One region of the Shewanella sp. GD04112 genome, then DNA from elsewhere that is predicted to be linked to it. Evidence: predicted binding sites of a transcription regulator. Region 1 holds the regulator's gene; each other region holds the start of a gene.

Region 1 (6,023 bases):
CATGTCCCATCCGGGCGGCGCCTTAGGTCGTAAGCTGCTGCTTAAAGTCAGCAACGTGATGCACAGCGGCGATGATTTACCTTTGGTTAAACACGATATCTGCATTACCGATGCCCTGTATGAGATCTCCAAGAAAGGCCTTGGTATGACGGCGGTAATCGATGAACAGAACAAACTCGTGGGTATCTTTACCGACGGCGACCTTCGCCGGGTTATCGATGCCCAAGTCAACCTACGCACCACGCCTATCGCCGATGTGATGACGCGAAACTGTGTCACAATTACTGAAAACGTTTTAGCGGCGCAGGCGCTGCAAGTGATGGATTCCAAAAATATCAACGGCCTGATAGTGATAGATAAAGAACATCATCCTGTCGGTGCCCTCAATATGCTCGATATGGTTAAAGCGGGAGTGATTTAATGCCACAGCAAGGTTTTTACGGCCCCATCAGCGACGATGTTTGGCAAAGGGCGCAAAAAATTAAACTGCTGATCTGCGATGTGGACGGAGTGTTTTCCGATGGCCGCATTTATTTGAGCAACTCTGGGGAAGAGCTCAAAGCCTTCCACACCCGCGATGGTTATGGTGTGCGTTCATTACTGACCAGTGGTTTTAATCTGGCGGTGATCACTGGCCGTCAGTCTAAAATTGTTGAAAACCGCATGACGGCGCTGGGTGTGACCCATATTTATCAGGGCGTAGATAATAAATTCGTTCCCTATGAAGAGCTGTTGTCGCTCTACAATGTCACCCCAGAAGAAGTCGCCTATATCGGTGATGATATTGTCGACCTGCCGGTGATGAATGTGGTTGGCCTTGCCGTCTGTGTTGCCGATGGGCATCCCTATGTCCGCCAACACGCCCATTTTGTGACTCACTTAAATGGTGGACATGGCGCACTCAGGGAACTCACGGATCTGCTCTTATTGAGCCAAAACAAGTTCACTTCCGCCCATGGGATGAGCATATGAGTCGTGTGACCCTCGCCATTATCGCCTTTTTTGGTACTGCGCTGGTGCTATATTGGCAAGTGCAGCAAAAACGCGGTGGCGATACGGATGACAGCTTGAACGTCAGTGACAGACCCGATTACATTATCGAAGATCTGCGCAGCATTGAGTTTAATGAGCAAGGGCAAGTTAACAGTCGCGTCACGGCAAAGCACATGGAACACTATGAGCTGAAAAACCAAACCGACTTTACTGAGCCCGTCTATCTTGTCTATCCAGACCAAGGTAAAGCAAAATGGCAGATCCGAGCCGACCAAGGTCGACTCAATAAAGATACCGGCAAGGTTGTATTAGAAAATAATGTTATTATCGATGCCATCAGCCCTGGTGAACCCATACAGACATTGTCCACCAGTTTTTTAGAACTCGATCTCAACACTATGATAATGACCTCTGACCGCATCATTTACGTCACAGGGAAAGATTTTAATATTCAAGGGCAAGGCCTTTATGCCGACCTTAACGCGCAGGAAGTGCAATTGACCAGTCAGGTAGTAGGAACCTATGAAGCAAAATAACATATTACTTGCCGGCCTAATGCTAATCACCAGCATGAGCGCCTTCGCCAAGGTCGGTGACTTACAGCAAGAAGTGAAAATTAAAGCCGTTAGCCAAACTGCGGACATTAAAAACAACCAGATCATTTTCTTCGGTCCGGTTGAAGTCACCCAAGGCTCGATTAAAATCCATGCGGATCAACTACGTGCATTTTCTGCCGAAGGGGAAAACAGCAAGATTTTAGTGGCAACGGGGAATCCTGCGACTTACAGCCAAATTCTCGACGATGGACGCCCAGCTTCGGCGAGCGCCAAAGAAATTCGCTACGAAATGGCGACCCGCACCCTGACCTTAACAGGCTCAGCGACCCTAGACCAAGCGGGTAGCCAAGTGACGGGTAACCTTATCCGTTACGATATTATTCAGCAGAAACTAATCGCTGAGAGCACGGGTAGCGGCGATGATCGCGTGATTACCATTATTCAACCTGACAACTATCAGGAAGAGCTCAAGAATCAGCCAGCGGACAAACCTGTGAAAAAACAGGATTCTAAATGACCCAAATCACCTTAAAAGCACAGAATCTCGCTAAGAGTTATAAGAGTCGTCAGGTTGTGAAAGATGTCAGTCTGACGGTCAAAACGGGTCAAGTCGTCGGCCTACTCGGCCCAAACGGCGCAGGTAAAACCACCACCTTTTACATGGTCGTGGGCTTAGTCAAAAGTGATAAAGGCCATATCTTTATCGACGATGATGATTTAACTGCCGATCCTATGCACCTGCGCGCCCGCAAAGGCATTGGTTACCTGCCACAGGAAGCCAGTATCTTTCGCAAGCTGACCGTGCACGACAATATCATGGCGGTACTGCAAACCCGTAAAGAGCTCAATCGCGATCAACGCGAAGAAGAGCTGGAACATCTGCTCGAAGAGTTCCATATCACCCATATTCGCGATAGCCAAGGCATGTCGTTATCGGGCGGTGAACGTCGCCGCGTCGAAATTGCCCGCGCCTTAGCGGCCAATCCTAAGTTTATTCTGCTCGATGAACCCTTCGCCGGTGTCGACCCGATTTCGGTTATCGATATCAAGAAAATCATCGAACAACTCAAGAGCCGAGGCCTTGGGGTACTGATCACAGACCACAATGTGCGCGAAACCTTAGACGTCTGTGAACATGCTTACATTGTCAGTCACGGAAACCTGATTGCCGAAGGAACTCCCGCAGAGATCTTAGACAATCAGCAAGTTAGGGCTGTGTACTTAGGTGAACAATTCAGGCTATAGTTACTTAAACAGAGCCAATTAGCCTTGAATTTTGGCTTATCAGCACCATCAATATGATAACAAGCGGCCTAAATTCAAAATAATAACGTAGGGATCAGCGGTAACATGAAAGCGTCACTCCAGCTCAAACTGGGTCAACAGTTAACCATGACGCCACAACTTCAACAGGCCATTCGTCTGTTGCAATTGTCGTCATTGGAACTGCAGCAAGAGATCCAGCAAGCCTTAGACTCTAATCCTCTTCTCGAGCTGGAAGAGGAGCAATTCGACGCGCCTACCGAACGTAAGCAAGATATCGCCGATACCGACTTTAGCGAAACGACAGCTCAGCCACAGGAACAAGACAATTCCACCGTAGACATTGCCGAGTCGCTGACCAAAGAATCCCTGCCCGAAGAACTCCCCATGGACACCACTTGGGATGAAGTCTTTACCGCATCACCAAACTCAGGTGCTGGCGCCAGCCGTGAAGATGACATGCCCTTCCAAGGGGAAACCAGTGAAGGCCTGTACGAACATTTAGAATGGCAGAAAAACCTCACGCCCTTCTCTGAAACCGATTTAGCCATCGCCACCGCGATTATTGATGCCATCGACGATCAGGGTTATCTCACTCAAAGTACTGAAGATATCCTCGAGGCCATGGGCAATCCAGAGATAGAACTGGATGAAGTCGAAGCCGTACTCAAGCGCATTCAACACTTCGATCCCGTTGGTGTCGCCGCAAGGGATTTAAGCGAATGTCTGCTTATCCAACTCTCCCACTTTGCGCCGGATACTCCACACCTCGAAAACGCCCGCATGTTGATCAAAGATCATTTAGATCTGATCGCCGCCCGCGACTTTAGATTGTTAATGCGTAAGACCAAGCTTAAGGAAGATGATCTGCGCGATAGCATTGCCCTCATCCAAACCTTAAACCCTCGCCCCGGCTTACTCATCACCCCTGTTGATGAAGAATATGTCATCCCCGATGTGTCGGTATCGAAGAAAAATGGCCGCTGGGTGGTCGAGTTAAACCCGGACTGCATGCCAAAAATCAATGTTAATCAACAATATGCAGCCATGGCACGCAGCACTAAAAGCCAAGCCGATAGCCAATTTATCCGCGGGCATCTGCAAGAAGCCAAGTGGTTTATCAAAAGCCTTGAAAGCCGTAACGAAACACTGCTCAAGGTGGCAAACTGCATAGTGCAATATCAACAGGGCTTCTTCGAATACGGTGAAGAAGCCATGAAACCTATGGTCCTAAACGATATCGCCGAGGCGGTAGAGATGCATGAGTCCACCATTTCACGGGTGACCACACAAAAATACATGCATACCCCAAAGGGACTTTTTGAACTAAAATATTTCTTCTCAAGCCACGTCGGGACTGATGATGGCGGTGAGTGCTCATCCACGGCAATCAGAGCCTTCATTAAGAAACTGGTTGCAGCGGAAAACCAGAAAAAACCATTAAGCGACAGCAAGATGGCACAACTTCTGGCAGAACAGGGAATTAACGTTGCGCGCAGAACCATTGCGAAGTACCGAGAGGCGATGCTTATTCCCCCTTCCAATCAGCGTAAAAGTTTATAGCCTAAAGTGGAAATCGGAGGACGTTTATATGCAAATAAACCTGAGTGGACACCATATCGAGATTACTGAATCGTTACGGGCTTATGTTGAGGAAAAGTTTTCAAAACTTGAACGTCATTTCGAACAGATCAATAATGTGCACGTTGTGCTCAATGTTGAGAAAATGCAACAAATTGCCGAAGCGAGAATAAACCTCACCGGTGGTGAAGTCTTCGCGACTTCAGAGCATGCAGATATGTATGCTGCCATAGACGTCCTGATCGACAAGCTTGATCGTCAGGTTATTAAACACAAAGAGAAGTTAACAAAACACTAGCAATGGAACTTCGTACCATACTGCGGCCGGAATGCACGACCTGCGCCACTCCGGGCAGTAAGAAAAAGGTACTGGAACTTATCAGCGACTTAGCCGCTGCCCAGTACCCCACCCTCTCATCTCAAGAGATCTTCGAAAGCCTAGTGGCGCGCGAAAAGATGGGGAGCACAGGTATAGGTAACGGCATCGCCATTCCACATGGTCGATTAACCGATATAACACAACCCATAGCCATATTGGTGAAATGTGAGGAGCCGATAGCCTTTGATGCTATCGATAAACAACCTGTCGACATTTTATTTGCGCTGCTAGTGCCTGCTGACCAATGTCAACAGCACTTAAGCACTTTGTCCTGCATGGCTGAAAAGCTCAGCGACAAGCAAATATTGAAGCAATTGCGCAAGACGCATGATGAAACGGAACTCTATCAGGTAATCACTGGATGAAACTGGTCATAGTGTCAGGGCGCTCAGGCTCAGGCAAATCGGTCGCACTAAGAGTGCTGGAAGATCTCGGCTACTATTGTGTCGATAATCTTCCTTTGCCGCTGATTGGCAGCTTACTCGAACAGCTCAAGGGCAGTAACGATCTCGTCGCCATCAGCGTCGACGTGCGTAACCTGCCGGAGCAAGACAAGGTACTCGTCAAACAGCTTGCTAGCCTGCCAGAGGGCACTGAACTTACCAGCTTCTTCTTAAACTCCAGCGATAAAGTACTGCTAAAGCGCTACAGCGAGACTCGGCGCTTACATCCCTTATCTAAGAGCCGAGTATCACTGCAGGAAGCCATTAAGCTTGAAGGCAAGTTGCTCGAGCCCCTGTCACAGCAGATGGATCACTACATAGATACCTCGAATCTGAATATCTATGAACTCAGCGACCAAGTACGGCAAATCCTGCTTGGCAGTGTCGATAAGGAACTGGTGATCAACTTCGAGTCTTTCGGTTTTAAGCATGGTATGCCAACCGAAGCCGACTTTATGTTTGATGTGCGCTTTTTACCCAACCCCCACTGGGAACCCGAGTTGCGCCCCCTCACAGGTTTAGATGAACCTGTGGCAGAGTTTTTAAATCGCCAGCCACTGGTCAATAAGTTCATCTGGCAAATCGAGAATTTACTCGAGACTTGGTTACCCCACTTAGAGCGTAATAACCGCAGCTATCTGACCATCGCCATCGGCTGTACTGGTGGTCAACACAGATCGGTTTACGTGGCCGAACAACTGGCTAAACGCTTTAGCAACGGCAAACACAAAGTGAATGCCCGACACCGAGAGTTAAGTCATGCCAAAGCTTGAGCGCCAAGTCACCATCTGCAATAAGCTTGGTTTA
Region 2 (6,023 bases), 2.1 Mb from region 1:
AATTATCGACGGTGTCGGCGAATTTGATTATCGAGCCAAGCCGCACTCTTCCTTAATTGTCGCTGACTTAGGCGCAGCCAACGTTTTGCCCAAGGATACTGGGTACTTAAGAGGGGTAACCCTATCAGGATAAACAGCAGTCCCGGTCCGGGTAAGAGTAAAAATATCCCTCCGACTAAGGTAAAGCATGCCCCTATCACGGTAATGACGGTTCGAGTCATCGCGGGATGCATAAAAGTCAACTTACTGTCTTTGAAAGAAATTACCATATCGCGTCCCCTCAGATTGACTTCATCAGCTTGGCCTCATCTTCTACTTTTCGCCGCGTGCATGACGACAGTGAGTATCGATGCTCGTTTCAGTCTACTCTTATCATTTCTGCTTAAGCTAGGTTCTCGTCGGGTAAATATGTAACAAATATTCACTGTACCTTGAAGCATCGCTGATTATACTGAAAAGAGTTTAACCGATGAGCATGTGATGAATTGTTTGTTTTTCAATCCATTAAAACAGATGATCCTTTGAGGGAGGTGTTATGTTCCGCTGGTGCCTACTGATGCTCTGCTGCCTTTTCGCCACGGCCAATAGCGCATTTGCCGATACGCTTAAGCTCACCTCATTACTCTGGCCGCCTTATTCCGGTCAGCAACTGGCACAACAAGGGGCCAGTGTCGCGGTCGCTCAAGCCGCCTTCGAACATATGGACCAGCAACTGGTCGTGGATTTTTACCCTTGGAGCCGGGCGATAAAATTGGCGGCCATGCCAAGCTCCGATTACATTGGCTATTTTCCAGAATATTATTTTGAAACGGACAAATTTGTTTTTTCAAAACCAATAGGGATCAGTCCATTAGGCATTGTTGAGCAAAAATCACATCCCATCAGCTGGCACTACTTAGCCGATCTGAACCGCTATACCTTAGGGGTGGTGAAGGACTATGTGAATACCGACTCCCTAGATCTGATGATTGCTTCCGGTACACAACCCGTCGAGACCGTGACCTCCGATGAACAAAACATCAAGAAGGTGGCAGCCGGTCGCATCGATGGTGCAGTGATAGATGTCAACGTGCTCTATTACCTGTTAAAGCAGCCTCATCTCCAGCCATTGGCGGATAAATTACAGCTGAATAAACAACTGCTTGCGAATAAACAGCTCTACGTCGCGTTTCGTAATACCGAGGAGGGGCGCCATTGGCGAGATGTTTTCGACCAAGGCTTAGCTCAGCTGGATATTGAGAGCATTATGGGGGAGTTGTTGTTTCAGGAGGAAGTTATACGCCACTAAAGTGAGCTTGGCTCTGGCTTAATCTGTTGTCATAAATGTGTCGTGGTTCGCCATTAATATCGTCCTAAGGCTATGAGTCGATGCTCATTTCACTTTCTAGGATGATATGAATAACATTCCATTCGAGTTAGATACACTATCGCAACTCATTGATACTCATCATCTTAAACTCAAATATCAGGTTCTTGCGGACATTCCATTTCGGCACCAACATTTTCCGCTCTACAGTGTCGAGTTAGGCGTCACCGAACGCCCTTGTCCGACCGTGTTATTCGTTGGTGGCGTGCATGGGGTGGAGCGGATTGGCTCTCAGGTGATTTTAGCTTTGCTTAACAGCCTGTTGCAGCGTCTTGCGTGGGACAAACACCTACAAGCGTTATTAACGGACATCCGCTTAGCCTTTGTCCCTGTGGTGAATCCCGTCGGGTTACTGCTGGGGAGTCGTGGTAATGGAAATCAGGTCGACTTGATGCGCAATGCCCCGATAGAGTCCCGGGAAAAAGTGTCTTTTATGGTTGGAGGGCAGCGGCTCTCCTCTAAGTTACCTTGGTTTCGTGGCCTTGGCGGCATGGAGCTTGAAACCGCGGGGCTGGTGGCCTATGTGCAACAACTGCTCAGGCAAAGCACCAGTCTTATTTCCCTGGATGCGCATTCTGGTTTTGGTTTGACGGATCATATCTGGTTTCCCTATGCCCACACGCGCGCGTCCTTTGAAAATGCCCACTTCATTTATCACTTAAAGCAATTATTTGAAGCCAGCTATCCCCATCATGGCCACTATCGGCTTGCGCCCCAGAGCCAGTTTTATCGCACCCATGGTGATATTTGGGATTACTTGTACCGCCAGCATCATGCCCAAGATCCTCAAGCAAACATTCCATTCTTACCCTTAACGTTAGAGATGGGCTCTTGGGCATGGATTAAGAAAAATCCAAGGCAAATATTTAATTTTGCGGGATTTTTTAATCCGCAAAAAACACACAGGCACCACAGGATTTTGCGTCGGCACACAGTACTGATGCAGTTCTTGATGGAGGCGGCGTATGCACGGGAGTTAGAAGGACTGACGCCCGAACATCTCACACAACTGTCGCAGAGTGCGCAGCAGTTTTGGTATCGGGAGCGCTTTTGATGACAACTTGGGTATTACTCAGGGGCTTAATGCGGGATCAACGCCATTGGAATGGTTTTGATCAGAGGTTAAGGCAAAGGGGTTGCAGAGTTTTCACCCCAGACTTGCCCGGCAATGGGCTCCTCATTCACCAGACCAGCCCTTTAATTATCGCTGAATATGCCAGCTCGGTATGGCAACAATTGGATGAGCAATTAGCGGGACAAGCCTTTTATCTGCTGGGATTATCGATGGGCGGCATGCTCGCCATGGAAATGGCTAAGCAGCGCCCGGAGCAGATAAAGCACCTATTTGTATTGAATAGCAGTGCGGCTAACTTATCGCCATGGTATCAACGATTTAATGGATTGAATGCCCTGAGTGCTTGGCTCAAACGTTGCCGTGGAAGTGGGCTTAATCCTATCGAGTCGACGATTGTTCGCTTAACCAGTTATCGCCATCGGCGCGATATTGCCTTGATTGAGCGTTGGAGCCGATATCGCCACGAGTCGACGCCATATTTTAACAATGCATGTCGTCAATTGTGGGCGGCGTTTCGCTATTGTTGTCCTGCCTCTTTGCCTGTGCCAGTCAGTATTTTATCGGGTGATCGTGATGCCTTAGTGAATATTCAAACCAGTAGGGCATTGGCACAACAGTTTAAGGTCGACTTGGTTGTCTTGGCCTATTGTGGTCATGATATCACCATAGATGCGCCAGCTAAACTGGCGCATTATCTATTCGAAATCATAAGCCTAGAGCAAGGGGATGGGAGTGCGTCGTTTGCAGATTGTGGCGATTTGCTCGATGAGGAAACCGCCTTTCATGAGGCAAGGTTAGTGCAGTCACTGCCAAACTATTTATCAGCACTCCCCACTGACGTAGAGTAGTGCTGTGTGTTTTGCCTTATGCCTTAGCGACTATGATTATTTGGCTTTCGCTACTGTGTTTATTATGCTTTCGCTACTATGGTTTGCCCAATCGGCGTCAGGCTTAATAGCGCCAGCTTGATATGTTGGATCCCGAAGGGGATACCAATAATTGTCACAAAGCAGGCGAGGGCATGGGCTAAATGACCTATGGCCAACCAAATCCCAAACAGCAAGAACCAAATAATATTGCCTACCATGCCAAAGGCGCCTGTGCCTAAATCTTCACGTCCGGTTAAGTGACGACGATTCATTTGTTCTTGCCCAAAGGGCCAGAAGGTCAATTCGCCAATTACGAAGCAGGCACGGCCGAAGGGAATACCGATAATACTGATAAAACACAAAATCCCCGCGAGCCACCAGGCGAGTCCCATTACAAATCCACCAAGGACAAACCAAGCAATATTGAAAATTAACCGTAAAAGCGACATTGAATACTCCTTAACTCATTTTAAATCTGTGTTGGAATGATGTTGACCAACACACAGGATCATTAATTGATACTTAAATGGTGTAAGCTAGAATTGTGCCAAAATATTTTTCTTTATTTATCATAAAGATATTAATTTTTATGACTATGTGATGTTGTAAAATATGCTAGATTTTCGCGAAAATGCTTAATAATTACGGACGATGTAGACAAGCTCGCGGTACACTAACGGCCTTGTTTCCTTCGAGTGTATTCATGTTAGCCAATAGCCTGTTGACTCAAAGCTTGCTCTCTAAGAGTCCAGTAGAGTCTTTTTCCTTTGCCGGGCGCGAGATATTTCTCAAGCGAGACGATTTATTGCATCCTGCGTTTAGTGGCAATAAAGCGCGTAAGTTTGCCTATTTTCTAGATCATGAGTTTACTGGTGTGACTAAGCTGATTGGTCATGGCTCTGCGCAGGCTAACTCGTTGTATTCTCTGTCGGCGCTCGCCAAGCTAAAGGGCTGGCAGTGCGATTTTTATGTGGTTCATATCGCTAGCCATGTCCGCACATTGCCGACGGGTAACTATGCCGCTGCTATTGCTAATGGTACGCGTGTCATTGATTTATCAAGCCTGATTGCAGTCAACCCTTCTCTTCATCGTGAGCCTAATTGGACTTGTCAGGATTATATTGAGCAGCAAGTCTTGCCTGCAGAGCCTAAGGCTTTGTTTATTCCCGAGGGCGGGCGCTGCCAGTATGCGCAATATGGTGTCAGTCAGTTAGCCGCCGAAATAGCTGCTTGGGCCGAGTCACAGCATATTTCCGATCTCAAGGTTTTTTTACCTGCAGGTACAGGTACGACGGCACTCTTTTTAAATCAGTATTTTGTGCGTCAGCAATTGAATATTCGAGTGCTTACCTGCGCCGTTGTCGGCGGCGATGAGTATTTAACGCAGCAGTTTTATGAGTTAAATCCCAACTCTGCCGAACATCCGCAGATTTTGAATGTGGGGAGGAAATACCATTTTGGAAAACTCTACCCTGAGTTTTATGCCATGTGGCAACGACTTTGTGCCAGCGGTGTGCAATTTGAATTACTCTACGATCCATTAGGCTTTATGGTGTTAGAGGATTATTTACGGCGCGAGCAACATGCCTCCATTCTCTATATTCATCAGGGGGGGCTATTAGGGAATCAAACCATGTTGCCAAGATACAGACGAAAATACGGTGAGGGCGATGCCGGATAGCATTTAGCCAACTAACTTATTGCGCTTTAATATTTTGTGTGTGCGAGTGGCGATCTTTTCCAGATGTTTAAGATCTTTCAATCCCGGCGTATCGGTTGAATATTGCCAATAGCTTATTTCAGCATCCAACATTTCCAGCATTTTTTTAGAGCAGCCTAAACACTCACCTTGGCACATTTGTGCTTCATCTAAGTTGAGCGGAATAACCTGTTTAATCTGGGTTATTAAGGTCAGCATAGCCGTTTTAGTATCGGGTTTTGACATAGAAAATACATTCACAAACTGAGTGAGTGATTATATTAGCAGGGGCAAATGCAGATTAATTTGATCTAGGTTGGCGGAATACACATTTGGTTCGGCACGTATCTGTGTGAGCTAGATACCGCCTGAACCAAACGAGTTCGTCATTCGACGTAAAGGGATAGCAAATCGTGATATTGGGCTATCTATTACGGTCATTAGGCTTCGGTATGGCGAGGAAAATGGGAACCGAATAAACCTAAACACCGTTTTGGGTACTCTCAGGAGTACACAAGGAGACTTATTTATTTGCCGACAATAGCCATTTCATAAAGTTTAAGGCTTCGGTACGCTTTGAAAAAGTCTGCTTGTTTTTACCTTGTCTATCGGTAAAAGCAATGGATGTTTTGTTAACTGAAATAGAGTCTACAGGGAAGTTCACTGTGATTTCATGTCCGTTAATTTTGTATGACATAGGCCACACTCCTTTTAATTCAATTCACCCTTGGGTGAGTAAGTTATAACAATAAAATATCCTTAGCATAATTGCGAAAGATGATACTAATGAGTCTTGAGGTTACCCATTCCATGATCATTAATCAAGAGATGCCTTATTGATAACTAATGCATATCAGCGATTATGTCAATGGAATATCTCAATTAGCCCAGTTGACCATAGTAAAGTGACAGTACTATGACATTGGTTTAATTAAATAGTTCACTGTTTTTGAGTCGATGCAGAAAATCACTAACTCATTATTTTTTGTGGGACTTACTTGTAGTAGGCTTTCT
Region 3 (6,023 bases), 720 kb from region 1:
GGTTGCCGTGCGCCCGTGGGTAGCCTGTGCTCTATCGAAACCATGGCAGGAGAGTTGATTGCCGAAGTCGTCGGTTTTGACGATGAACTGCTGTACCTTATGCCGATTGAGGAATTACGCGGCGTGTTACCCGGCGCTCGTGTCGTCCCACTCGGTGAGCAGGCGGGGCTGAGTGTGGGCTTATCCCTATTGGGACGTGTGCTCGATGGTAACGGTGTGCCATTAGACGGTCTTGGCGCGTTATCGACCGAACAGCAGGCGCCAAGGCACAGTAACGCCATCAACCCACTTTCTCGCCGAGCGATCACCGAACCACTCGATGTGGGTGTGCGCGCCATCAATGCCATGCTAACCGTTGGTAAGGGTCAACGCATGGGCCTATTTGCGGGCTCGGGTGTGGGCAAGAGTGTGCTGTTAGGGATGATGACCCGGGGCACGACAGCTGACATCATTGTGGTGGGGCTGGTGGGTGAACGTGGCCGTGAAGTAAAAGAATTTATTGAAGAAATCCTCGGTGAAAAGGGCAGAGCACGCTCTGTTGTGGTGGCGGCGCCCGCCGATACCTCGCCGCTGATGCGCCTTCGCGCCTGTGAAACCTCGACTCGTATCGCTGAGTATTTTCGTGATTTAGGCTATAACGTATTGTTATTAATGGATAGTCTGACTCGTTACGCCCAAGCGCAGCGTGAGATTGCTCTGGCCGTAGGTGAACCTCCGGCGACTAAAGGTTATCCACCTTCGGTATTTGCTAAATTGCCGCGTTTGGTTGAGCGGGCGGGTAATGGCGGGCCCGGACAAGGTTCTATCACCGCATTTTATACTGTGCTGACCGAGGGCGACGATCAACAGGATCCGATTGCCGATGCTTCTCGGGCTATCCTCGATGGCCATATTGTGCTTTCACGCTCGCTGGCGGATTCTGGGCATTATCCTGCAATCGATATTGAGGCTTCGATCAGCCGTGTGGCCCCAATGGTGATTTCGAACGAGCACTTAGAAGCCATGCGCCGCGTCAAGCAGACTTATTCCCTCTACCAACAGAATAAGGATCTGATTTCGATTGGTGCCTATGCCCAAGGCAGCGATCCGCGAATCGATAACGCTATACGCCTGCAACCTGCGATGAATGCCTTCTTACGGCAGACCATGCGTGATGCCTTTAGTTTTGCCGATAGCCAAGTCATGCTTGGGCAACTCGCGGCGCAATGTAAATAATCGAGACTGTTATGGCGAATGCCGATCCCCTCTTACTGGTGTTGAAATTAGCCCTCGATGCAGAGGAGCAGGCCGCACTGCTGCTAAAGTCGGCGCAACTAGAGTGCCAAAAGCGCCAAAATCAGTTGGATGCACTCAACAATTATCGCTTGGACTATATGAAGCAGATGCAGTCCCAGCAGGGCCAAGCCATTAGCGCTAGCCATTATCACCAATTCCATCGTTTTATTCGGCAAATCGATGAGGCCATTGCCCAGCAAAATCGTGTGGTCGCCGATGGTGAGAAGCAGAAAAACTATCGTCAGCAACATTGGCTTGACAAGCAAAAGAAACGCAAGGCGGTTGAACTGCTCTTGGATAATAAAGAGAAAAAACGCCAAGCTCTTGAGTTGAAAAAAGAGCAAAAGATGACCGATGAATTTGCCTCTCAGCAGTTTTTTCGCCGCAATAAACCCTAACCCAAGCTCGCCATTGTGCGTATAAGCTGTTTCTTCTAAATGTAACCCTCACTTATTGGCACTTTATTTGCTTGCTTTACACCAGAGATGGCTATAGCCGCATAAATTGACGTTTGCCCACACGTTTTTATGTCTTCGGGTGAATGTTTAGGAGCTGATATGCAACAAATGAACAATATCCTATTAGCGTCAAGCGCGAAAAATAGCGCTAGCTCAAGTAAAGCATTGACTCAAGATACTAATAGTGAAGACTTTTCTGCAGCGTTGGCTTCAGTCACATCCGTATCTTCCCCCTCGACTAAAACCTCTGTGTCTCAGGATGTGGCCGTCAAATCTGCCAAAGCGGAAGCCAGCACTGATGATACCAAAACTGATGATGAAGCCGATATCAACTTGATTTTCGCCCAGATTGGTATGGCAAATGAGATGAAGAAAGCGGCAGCGCCGGGCGAGTCTTTGCCGCTTGAGGCTGATATCACGGCAACGGATGATGCCGATGCCGACTCATCCTCGTTATTAGTCGATGATCAATCTCAGACCGACAGCTCTATTGTTGACGGTACTTTTTCCGATGAAATGGCTAAGTTCGCTCAGTCCACTAACACTGGCCTTGGCGATAACAAACTGAAGGTTAGTACTGAATCAGAAGACTCTGGGGCTGTCGCTCCAAAGGTGGCCGGACAAAATACTGCGCAAGCCGCCGCACAGTTATTACAACAGCAAGCCTCACAACAGAACGCCGTTGATGCTGAAAGTGTAGAACAACCGATTCAAGCTGCTGATGTCACTGATACTGAGAGTGTAGAGCCACAGATTCCAGCTGCTGATGTCGATGCTTTGGTTGCGGCCGTAACTGTTGCGGAAGCGGATAGTCAAGGCACCTCTGTTGATGAGCCGCATTTGATTGATGATGCAGCGTTACTTACAGGTCTGCGCAGCGAAAAGTTCGTTAAACCGCCCGAAAATCATATTTTACCCATTGAGGGTGAGCCCGTATTAGGGGGAAAAGAGCTTGGTACCGCAGAAATTGGCGCTAAGGCGATAAATGTGTCGACGCAGCCAGCAGATAAAGCTCTTGCACCCCAAGGTATGGGATCCCAAGTCATTGATAATCAAACACCAATCAAAGCGGCCAATGCCTCTGCGAGTGATGTATTAACGACGAATGCGGCAACAGCCGCGAATACTAACGATCTTAATACCTTAGGCACTAATGCGGCGGCTAATGTATCAGGTACCGCAGCCATCGATCCGAATCTTACTGCCGACAACCCATCCCGCGCCGAGATTTCAGCAGGCTTTTTGCTAAAAGACGCTAAGTTAGCGGTTACTCTCGATGCGCAGCAAGATAGCCAAGTTGCTGCTTTAAGTTCTGGCAGTGAAGAGGCGGGCAGCGAGTTTAAGCCTGTGGAATTTAAAGCGGTATCTTCACTGCATTCTTTGGCAACGCCGGCAACCCAGCGTCAAGATATTCCTCAAGTGCAGCTTTCCTTGCGCCAAGGTGTAGAAACTCAAAACCAAATGCAGGAGATGATCCAGCGGTTCTCGCCTGTGATGAAGCAGCAATTAGTGACTATGGTGAGTCAAGGGATCCAACAGGCGGAAATCCGTTTAGATCCGCCAGAACTTGGACATATGTTGGTTAAAGTACAAGTACATGGCGACCAGACACAAGTGCAGTTCCATGTCACACAATCACAAACCCGCGATGTTGTAGAGCAAGCCATTCCTCGCCTACGTGAATTATTACAGGAGCAGGGCATGCAATTGGCCGACAGTCATGTTTCTCAAGGGGACCAAGGTCAACGCCGCGAGGGGGGATTTGGTGAAGCGGGTGGTTCGAGCGGTGGAAATGTGGATGATTTCTCGGCAGAAGAGCTAGATTTAGGTTTAAATCAAGTAACTAGTTTAAATTCAGGTATAGATTATTACGCTTAAGAAGGTAACCTATAGCAATAAAGCGGATTATGCGCCAAGCCCTGATCCCATTCCCGAATTTAGCCAATTAAAGAGTATAGAAAATGGCCAAGGAAGAATCATTAGAACTTGAAAGCACCGAAGCGCCTAAGAGTAAGAAGAAGTTTATTTTTATCGGTGCGGGCGTGTTTGCAGCCCTGTTGATTGGGGGCGCCCTGTGGTTTTTCCTCGGTAGCAGTGATGAGGCACCCGAAGTCGCCGCCGAAGGTGCTACAGCAACGGAGGCGACCTCTCCTGCCGCCGATGCGGCTATGGCGGCCTATGTGCCAATGCCACGGCCCTTTTTATTTAACCTCCCAGGGCCTGACCGTGCTCGTCTCGTTGAAATTAAAGTACAACTGATGGTCAGAGGCCAAGACGATGATGTGTTGACCCAAAAGCATATTCCGTTGATTGAAGATGCGCTGTTAACCACCTTTAGTGGCGCCGATGTGCAAAAGTTAAGTACACAGGCGGGTAAAGATGAATTACGGCAATTAGCACTGCTGAGCGTACAAAATACCTTGCAATCTGTGACCGGACGTAAAGTGGTTGAGAAAGTGCTCTTCACCGGTTTTGTTATGCAATAACCTTTTATCTTCAGCACCTTAAAGAGGCGAAGACAATACTGTGAGTGATTTATTAAGCCAAGACGAAATTGATGCGCTCTTACACGGAGTCGATGACGTCGAAGAGGATAATGAGCTTGATGCCGCGGGGCTAGAAGCTCGCTCCTACGACTTTTCCTCCCAAGACCGTATTGTGCGTGGCCGTATGCCCACGCTCGAGATTGTGAATGAGCGTTTTGCCCGTCACCTGCGGATCAGCATGTTCAACATGATGCGTCGTGCGGCCGAAGTGTCGATTAACGGCGTGCAAATGTTGAAATTTGGTGAGTACGTACACACCTTGTTCGTCCCGACTAGCTTGAATATGGTGCGTTTCCATCCCTTAAAAGGCACGGCACTGATCACCATGGAAGCGCGTTTAGTGTTTATTCTGGTGGACAACTTTTTTGGCGGCGATGGCCGTTTCCATGCCAAGATTGAAGGGCGGGAATTTACCCCAACTGAACGTCGCATCGTGCAGTTATTGCTTAAGATTATCTTTGAAGATTATAAAGATGCTTGGGCGCCAGTGATGGATGTCGAGTTTGATTATTTAGACTCCGAAGTAAACCCCGCGATGGCCAACATCGTCAGCCCCACTGAAGTGGTGGTGATTAACTCCTTCCACATCGAAGTGGATGGCGGTGGCGGTGACTTCCATATCACTATGCCTTATTCGATGATTGAACCTATCCGTGAACTACTCGATGCGGGTGTGCAGAGTGATAAACAAGACACCGACATGCGTTGGTCACAGGCGCTGCATGACGAGATTATGGATGTGAAAGTCGGATTTGATGCCAGTGTGGTTGAACATGAGCTCACACTCAAAGATGTCATGAACTTCAAGGCAGGGGACATTATTCCGATCGAGCTGCCTGAATACATTATGATGAAAATCGAAGACTTACCGACGTATCGCTGTAAAATGGGGCGTTCACGCGATAATCTAGCACTTAAAATTTACGAAAAAATCCCACGTCCTGAAACGGTCAAATCCGAACTGCAATTAGTGACACGTAAAGGCAAAGCCAGAGACATATCCGAATTATAAAGGTGAAGTGAGATGAGTACAGATGATGATTGGGCTGCAGCCATGGCTGAACAGGCATTGGAAGAAGCTAATGCCATTGACCTTGACGAGCTGGTAGACGACTCGCAGCCAATAAGTAAGGCCGAAGCCGCCAAACTAGACACTATTTTAGATATCCCTGTGACGATTTCGATGGAAGTTGGCCGCAGCTATATCAGCATTCGTAACCTGCTGCAGCTGAACCAAGGTTCTGTGGTGGAGTTGGATAGGGTGGCGGGTGAGCCGCTCGATGTGATGGTCAATGGCACGCTTATCGCCCATGGCGAAGTGGTTGTGGTTAACGATAAGTTCGGTATTCGGCTAACGGATGTGATCAGTCAAACTGAGCGGATTAAAAAGCTTAAGTAATTTATCTATTAAGACAAAGCCTGAAGGAGCGAGATGAGCACATCGGTCATACTCAGTCTAGTGTCAGCGACTCAGGCGAGTGTTGCTGGCGTTGCTAACGAAAGTGCCGCGACAGCAACGAAATTGGCTGAACCTTCGCAAATGGCCGCCGCAGCGAGCATGCTAGGCGGTCTTATTTTAGTGTTATTGCTTATCTTCGCCTTAGCGTACCTGCTGCGGCGATTTAATTTAGTGCCGACGGATCACAGCGTACTGAAAACCCTCGCGGTCACATCGCTTGGGCAGAAGGAGCGTTTGGTATTAGTTCAGGTCGGTGAACAGCAGTATTTGTTGGGTGTTAGCGGG
Region 4 (6,023 bases), 700 kb from region 1:
CAACCCATCCTCGCCGCGCATCATTTGTGCATTGCCAGGGTTTACTAACTTTAATCTTCCGACCTCTTCGACGACTTCTGTCGTCGCACCTTGAGGACGAACAGAGATAATCCCATCCTGTGAAATAGTGACCTTTTCAATTGGCAGCGGTAACACTATCGGTCCGGCATCACCCATCACGGGATTACCACGGTCGTTATGCAATAAACCTGTTGAGTCAAAACTGAGACTGCCAGAACGGGTATAAGCTTCACTACCATCCTGTGCTTGCACGGCAAACCAACCGTCACCTTTAATGGCAACGTCAAGATCGCGTCCAGTAGATTTAATCGGGCCCGAACGAAAATTGGCGGAGGGGGTTTCAACCATGGCAAAGACCCTTGTCGGTAATCCTTCACCAAAGGCTTGCATCGATCTGGCTTGCGCCATATCCGACTTAAATCCATCGGTATTTGCGTTGGCTAAGTTGTTGGCACGCAACGCCAACTCATTCATGTTTTGCTTAGCTCCGCTCATGGATATGTAGAGGAATTTGTCCACAGACTGCTCCGTCAAATTTTCAACCTGACAATAGCAAAGCAAGCATCATGCCAATAAAATTAATGGCTAATTTACTGATAAATTGGGAGAAGATTATGAGGAAATGGCGACAACGCCAAAAGAGGCTAAGTGTTGCCGCCATCGGCAACACTTAGAGAAGGAGTAAATCAGCTTAACGAATTTGCAGTACAGTTTGTTGCAGAGTGTTGTTCACTTCGAGGGTACGTGAGTTAGCCTGGAAGTTACGTTGCGCCGAAATTAAATCCACCAGCTCAGTCGTTAAGTCAATGTTGGACTGCTCTAATGCCGAAGAGCTGATGCTACCGAAGGTTCCACTGTTGGGTTCACCCGCGAGCGCTGGACCCGACTCAAGGCTGGCTTTCCATGAGGTGTTACCCACTTGAGTTAAACCTTGCTCGTTGGCAAAACGCACTAAGGCAACGCGGGATAATGGCACGGTTGAACCGTTAGAGTAGCTGGCGGTGATCAAACCATCTTCACCGATTTCAACGTTGGTTAAACGGCCCACTGTCGTACCATCTTGAGTTAATTCGGTGGCCGCAAACGGAGCCGAATACTGAGTAGGTGCATTGAACTTAATGGTCACATCTTGAGTGCCATCGGCACCTGGGCCTAACACGCCAGCACCACCCACGCCTAATGCTTCAGTCGTCACGACCGCAGGATCGCTTCCGGTATACACACCGACAGAGTTAAACTTCAACACCGAACCTTTCCAACCGCCTGTGGTTTGGGCTGTCTCTGTACCATCAGCCGTACCATCGCCATTGGTATCCGTCTGATAAGTCCCCGCAGGACCAGACACATCCACTTGCTTACCATCAATTGCGTAGTAGGCAACCCAGTTGTTTTCACCGTTGTAAGAGCCGTTGTTTGGCTTCACAAAATAGGTGGTCATGATATGCGGCTCACCGAGTGAGTCGTAAATCGTCATGGAGGTCACACTGTTGTAGGTTTTAGAGTCCAGCGGGTCAAAGGCAGCAGGATCGAGTGAACCTTCTTTCGCATTTAAGTTCATCTGCAGAGTCACGTTTTCAGTCTGAACTGGACTGCCAGCAGTATCAGGAATTTGCACAGGTTTAGCCGTCGTTAAACTGACCGATGTCGAATTACCATCTTTATCAACTGGGAAGGTTTGCAGGTAATTACCTGCAGAATCAACCATATAATTATTTTTATCGACTTTGAATGCACCTGCACGGGTAAACTGATGATCTAGGGTGCCAATCTCAGAAGCCGTCACAAAAAAGCCGCCCCCTTTGATCGCTAAATCTAAGGAGTTATTAGTCAGCTGCAAACTACCTTGGTGGAATTGCTGTGCCACTTGACTCGTTGCCACACCACCACCGACGGCGGTTTTAGAGTTAGAGAAAATTGAATTAGCGTAAACATCCGCAAATTCAGCACGCGATTCTTTAAAGCCAATGGTGTTAGCATTCGCAATGTTGTTCGCGGTAGTGTTTAAGTCTTTCTGTGCAGCAGAAATGCCACTCAATGCAATGTTAAACGACATAATTCACCTCTACATTTCACTCAATTCAATTAAGGACCCAGGTCCAACTCAATACTGACAAATTAGGTTTCTGATACCGCGAGCACATCAGAGAGCTTAATACCTGCACCACCGCGAAGATTCAGAATCGCCCCAGTGCTTGCTGTGCCCAATGAAACACTGGTCACATGGGCATAGGTCGAAACGGCAAGCTCTTGAGATTCTCCATCAACAAGACCGCTGGCCTTAATGGTGTAATTGCCGGCACTAACAGGCTCACCATTTTCATTCAGACCATCCCATGTCACAGGGATGTTGCCGCCATCACTGCCATCGATGTTAAAGGTGCTAACCACTTGGCCTTTATCATCTAGCACACGCACGTTAATCACAGGAATTTTGTCTGGCGTACTCACCACGCCACTCAGGGTGGGGCTTTCGACTGACACATTGCCGGTATCGGTTGGGATCAACACCTTACGTCCAACTAATCCCGATGCTTGCAGCGCCTGACTCGATGTCATCACGCTGTTTAAATTAACAATCTCATCATTGAGCTTTGAAATACCATCCACGGTAGAAAAAGATGCCATTTGTGCAATCATCTGGTCGTTGTCGACGGGCTTAAACGGATCCTGCATCGACAACTGCTGACTGAGTAATGAAAAAAAGTCTTCCTGCGTCAGCTGTTGACTCTTAGCTTCTGGCACAACCGATTGGCTAGGCAAGCGGATCCCATCTAAAAATGGATTGCCGGTTGATGTACTCGTTGTGCTCGTGGTATTAGTCGCCACCGTATTCGATTGGCTCTTAGCTTGAGTCGTCTGAGCCGTATTCTGGCTAAGTTGGTTAATGAGGCTCACAGCTTACCTCCTAAATCGCGCATGTTATTTACCCATCCCAAGTGTTTGTTGCAGCATAGATTTTGCGGCTTCTGCGACTTGAACATTCATCTGATATGAGCGAGAGGCAGAAATCATATCCGCCATTTCTTCCATGACATTCACATTCGGCTTATAAATAAAACCATCCGCATCCGCCATCGGATGATCGGGCGAATACTCTTTTAATAGGGGTTTATCGCTCTCAACAATGCCTTTTACTGCAACACCTTGAGAAGCTTGCTGTTGGCTCTGCGCTTTCGCCATTTCAGCTTCAAAAATGGGATGACGTGAGCGGTAAGTTTTATCAATACTGCTAGAAACAGAATCGGCGTTAGCGATGTTACTCGCCGTGGTATTGAGTCGGACGGACTGGGCTGACATACCGGAGCCTGCCACATCAAAAATGCTAAATAAACTCATGATTAATCCCCTCTCAGCGCTTTTTTCATGCCGCTAAACTTACTGTCCAAAAATCCCAGAGACATTTGATATTCGAGCGCATTTTGCATAAATGCCGACTGTTCCTGTTGAATATCCACTGTATTGCCATCTCCAGTATCTGGCTGATTTGGCACACGGAACTTCACGTATTGTCCCGTTAACTGTGCGAGGCCAAAATGCTGCTCATCGCCTGTCATCTCAAGGCTATTGCGTTGCTGTTGCTGGGTTTTCGCAATATTTAAGGCCGCAGAAAAATCGACGTCACGGGCTTTATAATGTGGCGTATCGGCGTTTGCGATGTTGCTTGAAATTACTTCGGCACGCTCGGCACGTATCCCCAAAGTAAATTGGTGCACACCTAGTGCCTTATCAAAATTAATCGCCATAAAATTGCCTCCATCGTGACTCTCACGGGAACAAAGCAATTCATGTGCCAAAAAACAGAAACTATCAGAAATGTGTAGAAAAGGGGTTTGACGGGGTAAAAAATTACCGACTCATGTCGGTAATTTTTATTTAATATCATAATATTAAGTCTTTTTCTGGTAATAGATACCCGGGTTGCAACGAACCATATCAAATTCATCCGTCAGACCCGCAATCGACTCTGACGCGCCGAGAAAGAGTATGCCCTTCGGATTTAAAGCGGCAGCGAATTGCCGCAAAATTTTTGCTTTTGCCTCTGGGGCAAAATAGATCAGCACATTTCGACAGAAGATAATGTCGAACTTGCCGAGTAAGGTGTAACTCTCAAGTAAGTTATGGGCGCGAAAATTGACTAAACGCTTAACGTTATCCTTAACTCGCATGTTGCCAGAGGGCAAAGCATCAAAAAACTGGCGCTTACGTTCCTCGGATAAACCACGCGCTAGCGCCAAACTATCGTATTCGGCATTTTTGCAACGTTCCAACATCGAAGGTGAAAGATCGGTTGCTTGAATCGAGGCGCCGCCCGGCAAAGCTCCCGGCTTCTTCTGTTGATATTCTAAGATAGTCATTGCCAACGAATAAGGCTCTTGGCCAGACGAGCAGGCAGCGGACCATATTTTTAATGGACGCCCCAACTTACTGTATTCAGGTAACAACACATTATTGAGCAACTCAAACGGATAACGGTCACGAAACCATAAGGTTTCATTGGTAGTCATGGCGTCGATCACTTCTGCCCGTAAGGCTCGCTCCGTGGGCTTCATCGAATGTTTTACCACATCGGATAACGAAGGCAGATTATATTTGCCCATCAAGGGAGCAAGACGGCTACGTACTAGGTATTGTTTATTTTCCCCCAGTACGATGCCGCTGTGTTGTTCTAGGAACAACCTAAATTGATTATATTCGGCTTCAGCGAGTGATTTGTCAGGCACATTCACGTCCTAGATCCTATAGCAAGCACCCAAATAAGTGCCAACAATCATGTAATAAGGGCTAGATTATAGCGTAAAGCGCTACTAGGCACTAACCCACACTTTCACTACAAACTTAAATGCTTGTTCACTGCTGCCGCTAATTCATCAGGATTGAATTTCGCGATAAAGTCGTTGGCGCCTACTTTTTGCACCATGGCCTGGTTGAACACGCCGCTGAGTGAGGTATGTAAAACGACCTTAATATGCTTAAGTTTTGGATCGTCGCGGATTTCTGCCGTTAAGGTATAACCATCCATTTCAGGCATTTCGATATCAGAAATAATTAATGGGATCTCTTCGGCGACATTGTTCATTTCACCAGCAATCGCCTTTAACTTGTCCAATGCCTCGCGGCCATCTTTTGCCGTATCAATCTGTAAGTTTAATGATTCCAACGCGCGAATAATCTGTTTACGAGCCACAGCCGAATCATCAATCACCATGATGTGATAATGCTGACTTCTATCGATAGTGAGCTGCTCATTGACTTCTTCACTAATCGCGGTTTTTACTGGGGAGATTTCATCAAGAATCTTTTCAACATCGAGAATTTCGACTAACTCGCCTTCAATTTCAGTCACCGCCGTCAAATAGGAATAACGGCCAGCACCTTGCGGTGGCGGCATAATAGCTTCCCAATTCATGTTGATGATACGTTCAACTGAACTGACCAAGAAACCTTGCACGCTGCGGTTATATTCTGAAATGATAATAAAGCAATTTTCGGTACTCGCGAGCGGACGTCCGCCAGTTGCGGCACTTAAATCGATCACTGAAATGGTCGTTCCGCGAATATGTGCCACCCCTTTGACGTAGGGATTAAGTTTAGGCAAGGCCGTTAATGGTGGACACTGCAGAACCTCTTTCACTTTGAATACGTTAATCCCAAAACGTTGACGACCATTCAACTTAAATAGCAATAGTTCTAGTCGGTTTTGACCTACGAGTTGGGTGCGTTTGTTGACTGAATCAAGAATACTCGACATAACTCTGCCTTGTTGTTCTGTTTATGTACGGCCATAAAACTCGTTTGAGTATAGGCATATTAATTGCTTGCGTCTTGTTATCCATAACCATAGTTGAAACTGAGTCAAACTTCTGACACGAAATTTTGGCCTTAACGACACAGGACAGTTTCACGTTTGATAAAAGTATAGGTGCATTCTGGCGTTACAAGCTAGTCTCTTCATTATGAAAGTAAATTTAGTATATTTTTTATGTGTTATCGCATTATTTCTC

What was found. Region 1 encodes sigma-54, which starts transcription at its own class of promoters, with help from an activator protein. Its sites were predicted from a motif close to GTTGGCACGNNNNTNGNNT; they were not measured.
Region 2: a site for sigma-54 is predicted at 3,844-3,862, ahead of N7386_RS12930 (YccF domain-containing protein). Genes of this name have one in related genera too.
Region 3: a site for sigma-54 is predicted at 1,728-1,746, ahead of N7386_RS06725 (flagellar hook-length control protein FliK). Genes of this name have one in related genera too.
Region 4: a site for sigma-54 is predicted at 3,798-3,816, ahead of flgB (flagellar basal body rod protein FlgB). Genes of this name have one in related genera too.

What each region holds. Positions count from the first base shown of each region.
Region 1 is NZ_JAOEAL010000001.1:783,099-789,121, reverse strand. It holds gene N7386_RS03480 (KpsF/GutQ family sugar-phosphate isomerase) at 1-421, shown strand, start outside; gene kdsC (3-deoxy-manno-octulosonate-8-phosphatase KdsC) at 421-972, shown strand; gene lptC (LPS export ABC transporter periplasmic protein LptC) at 969-1,529, shown strand; gene lptA (lipopolysaccharide transport periplasmic protein LptA) at 1,516-2,067, shown strand; gene lptB (LPS export ABC transporter ATP-binding protein) at 2,064-2,795, shown strand; gene N7386_RS03455 (RNA polymerase factor sigma-54) at 2,901-4,376, shown strand; gene hpf (ribosome hibernation promoting factor) at 4,405-4,692, shown strand; gene ptsN (PTS IIA-like nitrogen regulatory protein PtsN) at 4,695-5,138, shown strand; gene rapZ (RNase adapter RapZ) at 5,135-5,989, shown strand; gene N7386_RS03435 (HPr family phosphocarrier protein) at 5,976-6,023, shown strand, end outside.
Region 2 is NZ_JAOEAL010000001.1:2,913,714-2,919,736, reverse strand. It holds gene N7386_RS12950 (PGPGW domain-containing protein) at 3-269, opposite strand; gene N7386_RS12945 (ABC transporter substrate-binding protein) at 536-1,288, shown strand; gene N7386_RS12940 (M14 family metallopeptidase) at 1,395-2,420, shown strand; gene N7386_RS12935 (alpha/beta hydrolase) at 2,420-3,289, shown strand; gene N7386_RS12930 (YccF domain-containing protein) at 3,352-3,759, opposite strand; gene N7386_RS12925 (1-aminocyclopropane-1-carboxylate deaminase/D-cysteine desulfhydrase) at 4,044-4,991, shown strand; gene N7386_RS12920 (hypothetical protein) at 4,995-5,255, opposite strand; gene N7386_RS12915 (hypothetical protein) at 5,533-5,706, opposite strand.
Region 3 is NZ_JAOEAL010000001.1:1,507,702-1,513,724, forward strand. It holds gene fliI (flagellar protein export ATPase FliI) at 1-1,215, shown strand, start outside; gene fliJ (flagellar export protein FliJ) at 1,227-1,673, shown strand; gene N7386_RS06725 (flagellar hook-length control protein FliK) at 1,833-3,611, shown strand; gene fliL (flagellar basal body-associated protein FliL) at 3,695-4,219, shown strand; gene fliM (flagellar motor switch protein FliM) at 4,260-5,291, shown strand; gene fliN (flagellar motor switch protein FliN) at 5,304-5,678, shown strand; gene fliO (flagellar biosynthetic protein FliO) at 5,712-6,023, shown strand, end outside.
Region 4 is NZ_JAOEAL010000001.1:1,481,229-1,487,251, reverse strand. It holds gene flgF (flagellar basal-body rod protein FlgF) at 1-540, opposite strand, end outside; gene flgE (flagellar hook protein FlgE) at 713-2,074, opposite strand; gene flgD (flagellar hook assembly protein FlgD) at 2,137-2,916, opposite strand; gene flgC (flagellar basal body rod protein FlgC) at 2,941-3,357, opposite strand; gene flgB (flagellar basal body rod protein FlgB) at 3,360-3,764, opposite strand; gene N7386_RS06590 (protein-glutamate O-methyltransferase CheR) at 3,909-4,748, opposite strand; gene N7386_RS06585 (chemotaxis protein CheV) at 4,850-5,770, opposite strand; gene flgA (flagellar basal body P-ring formation chaperone FlgA) at 5,976-6,023, shown strand, end outside.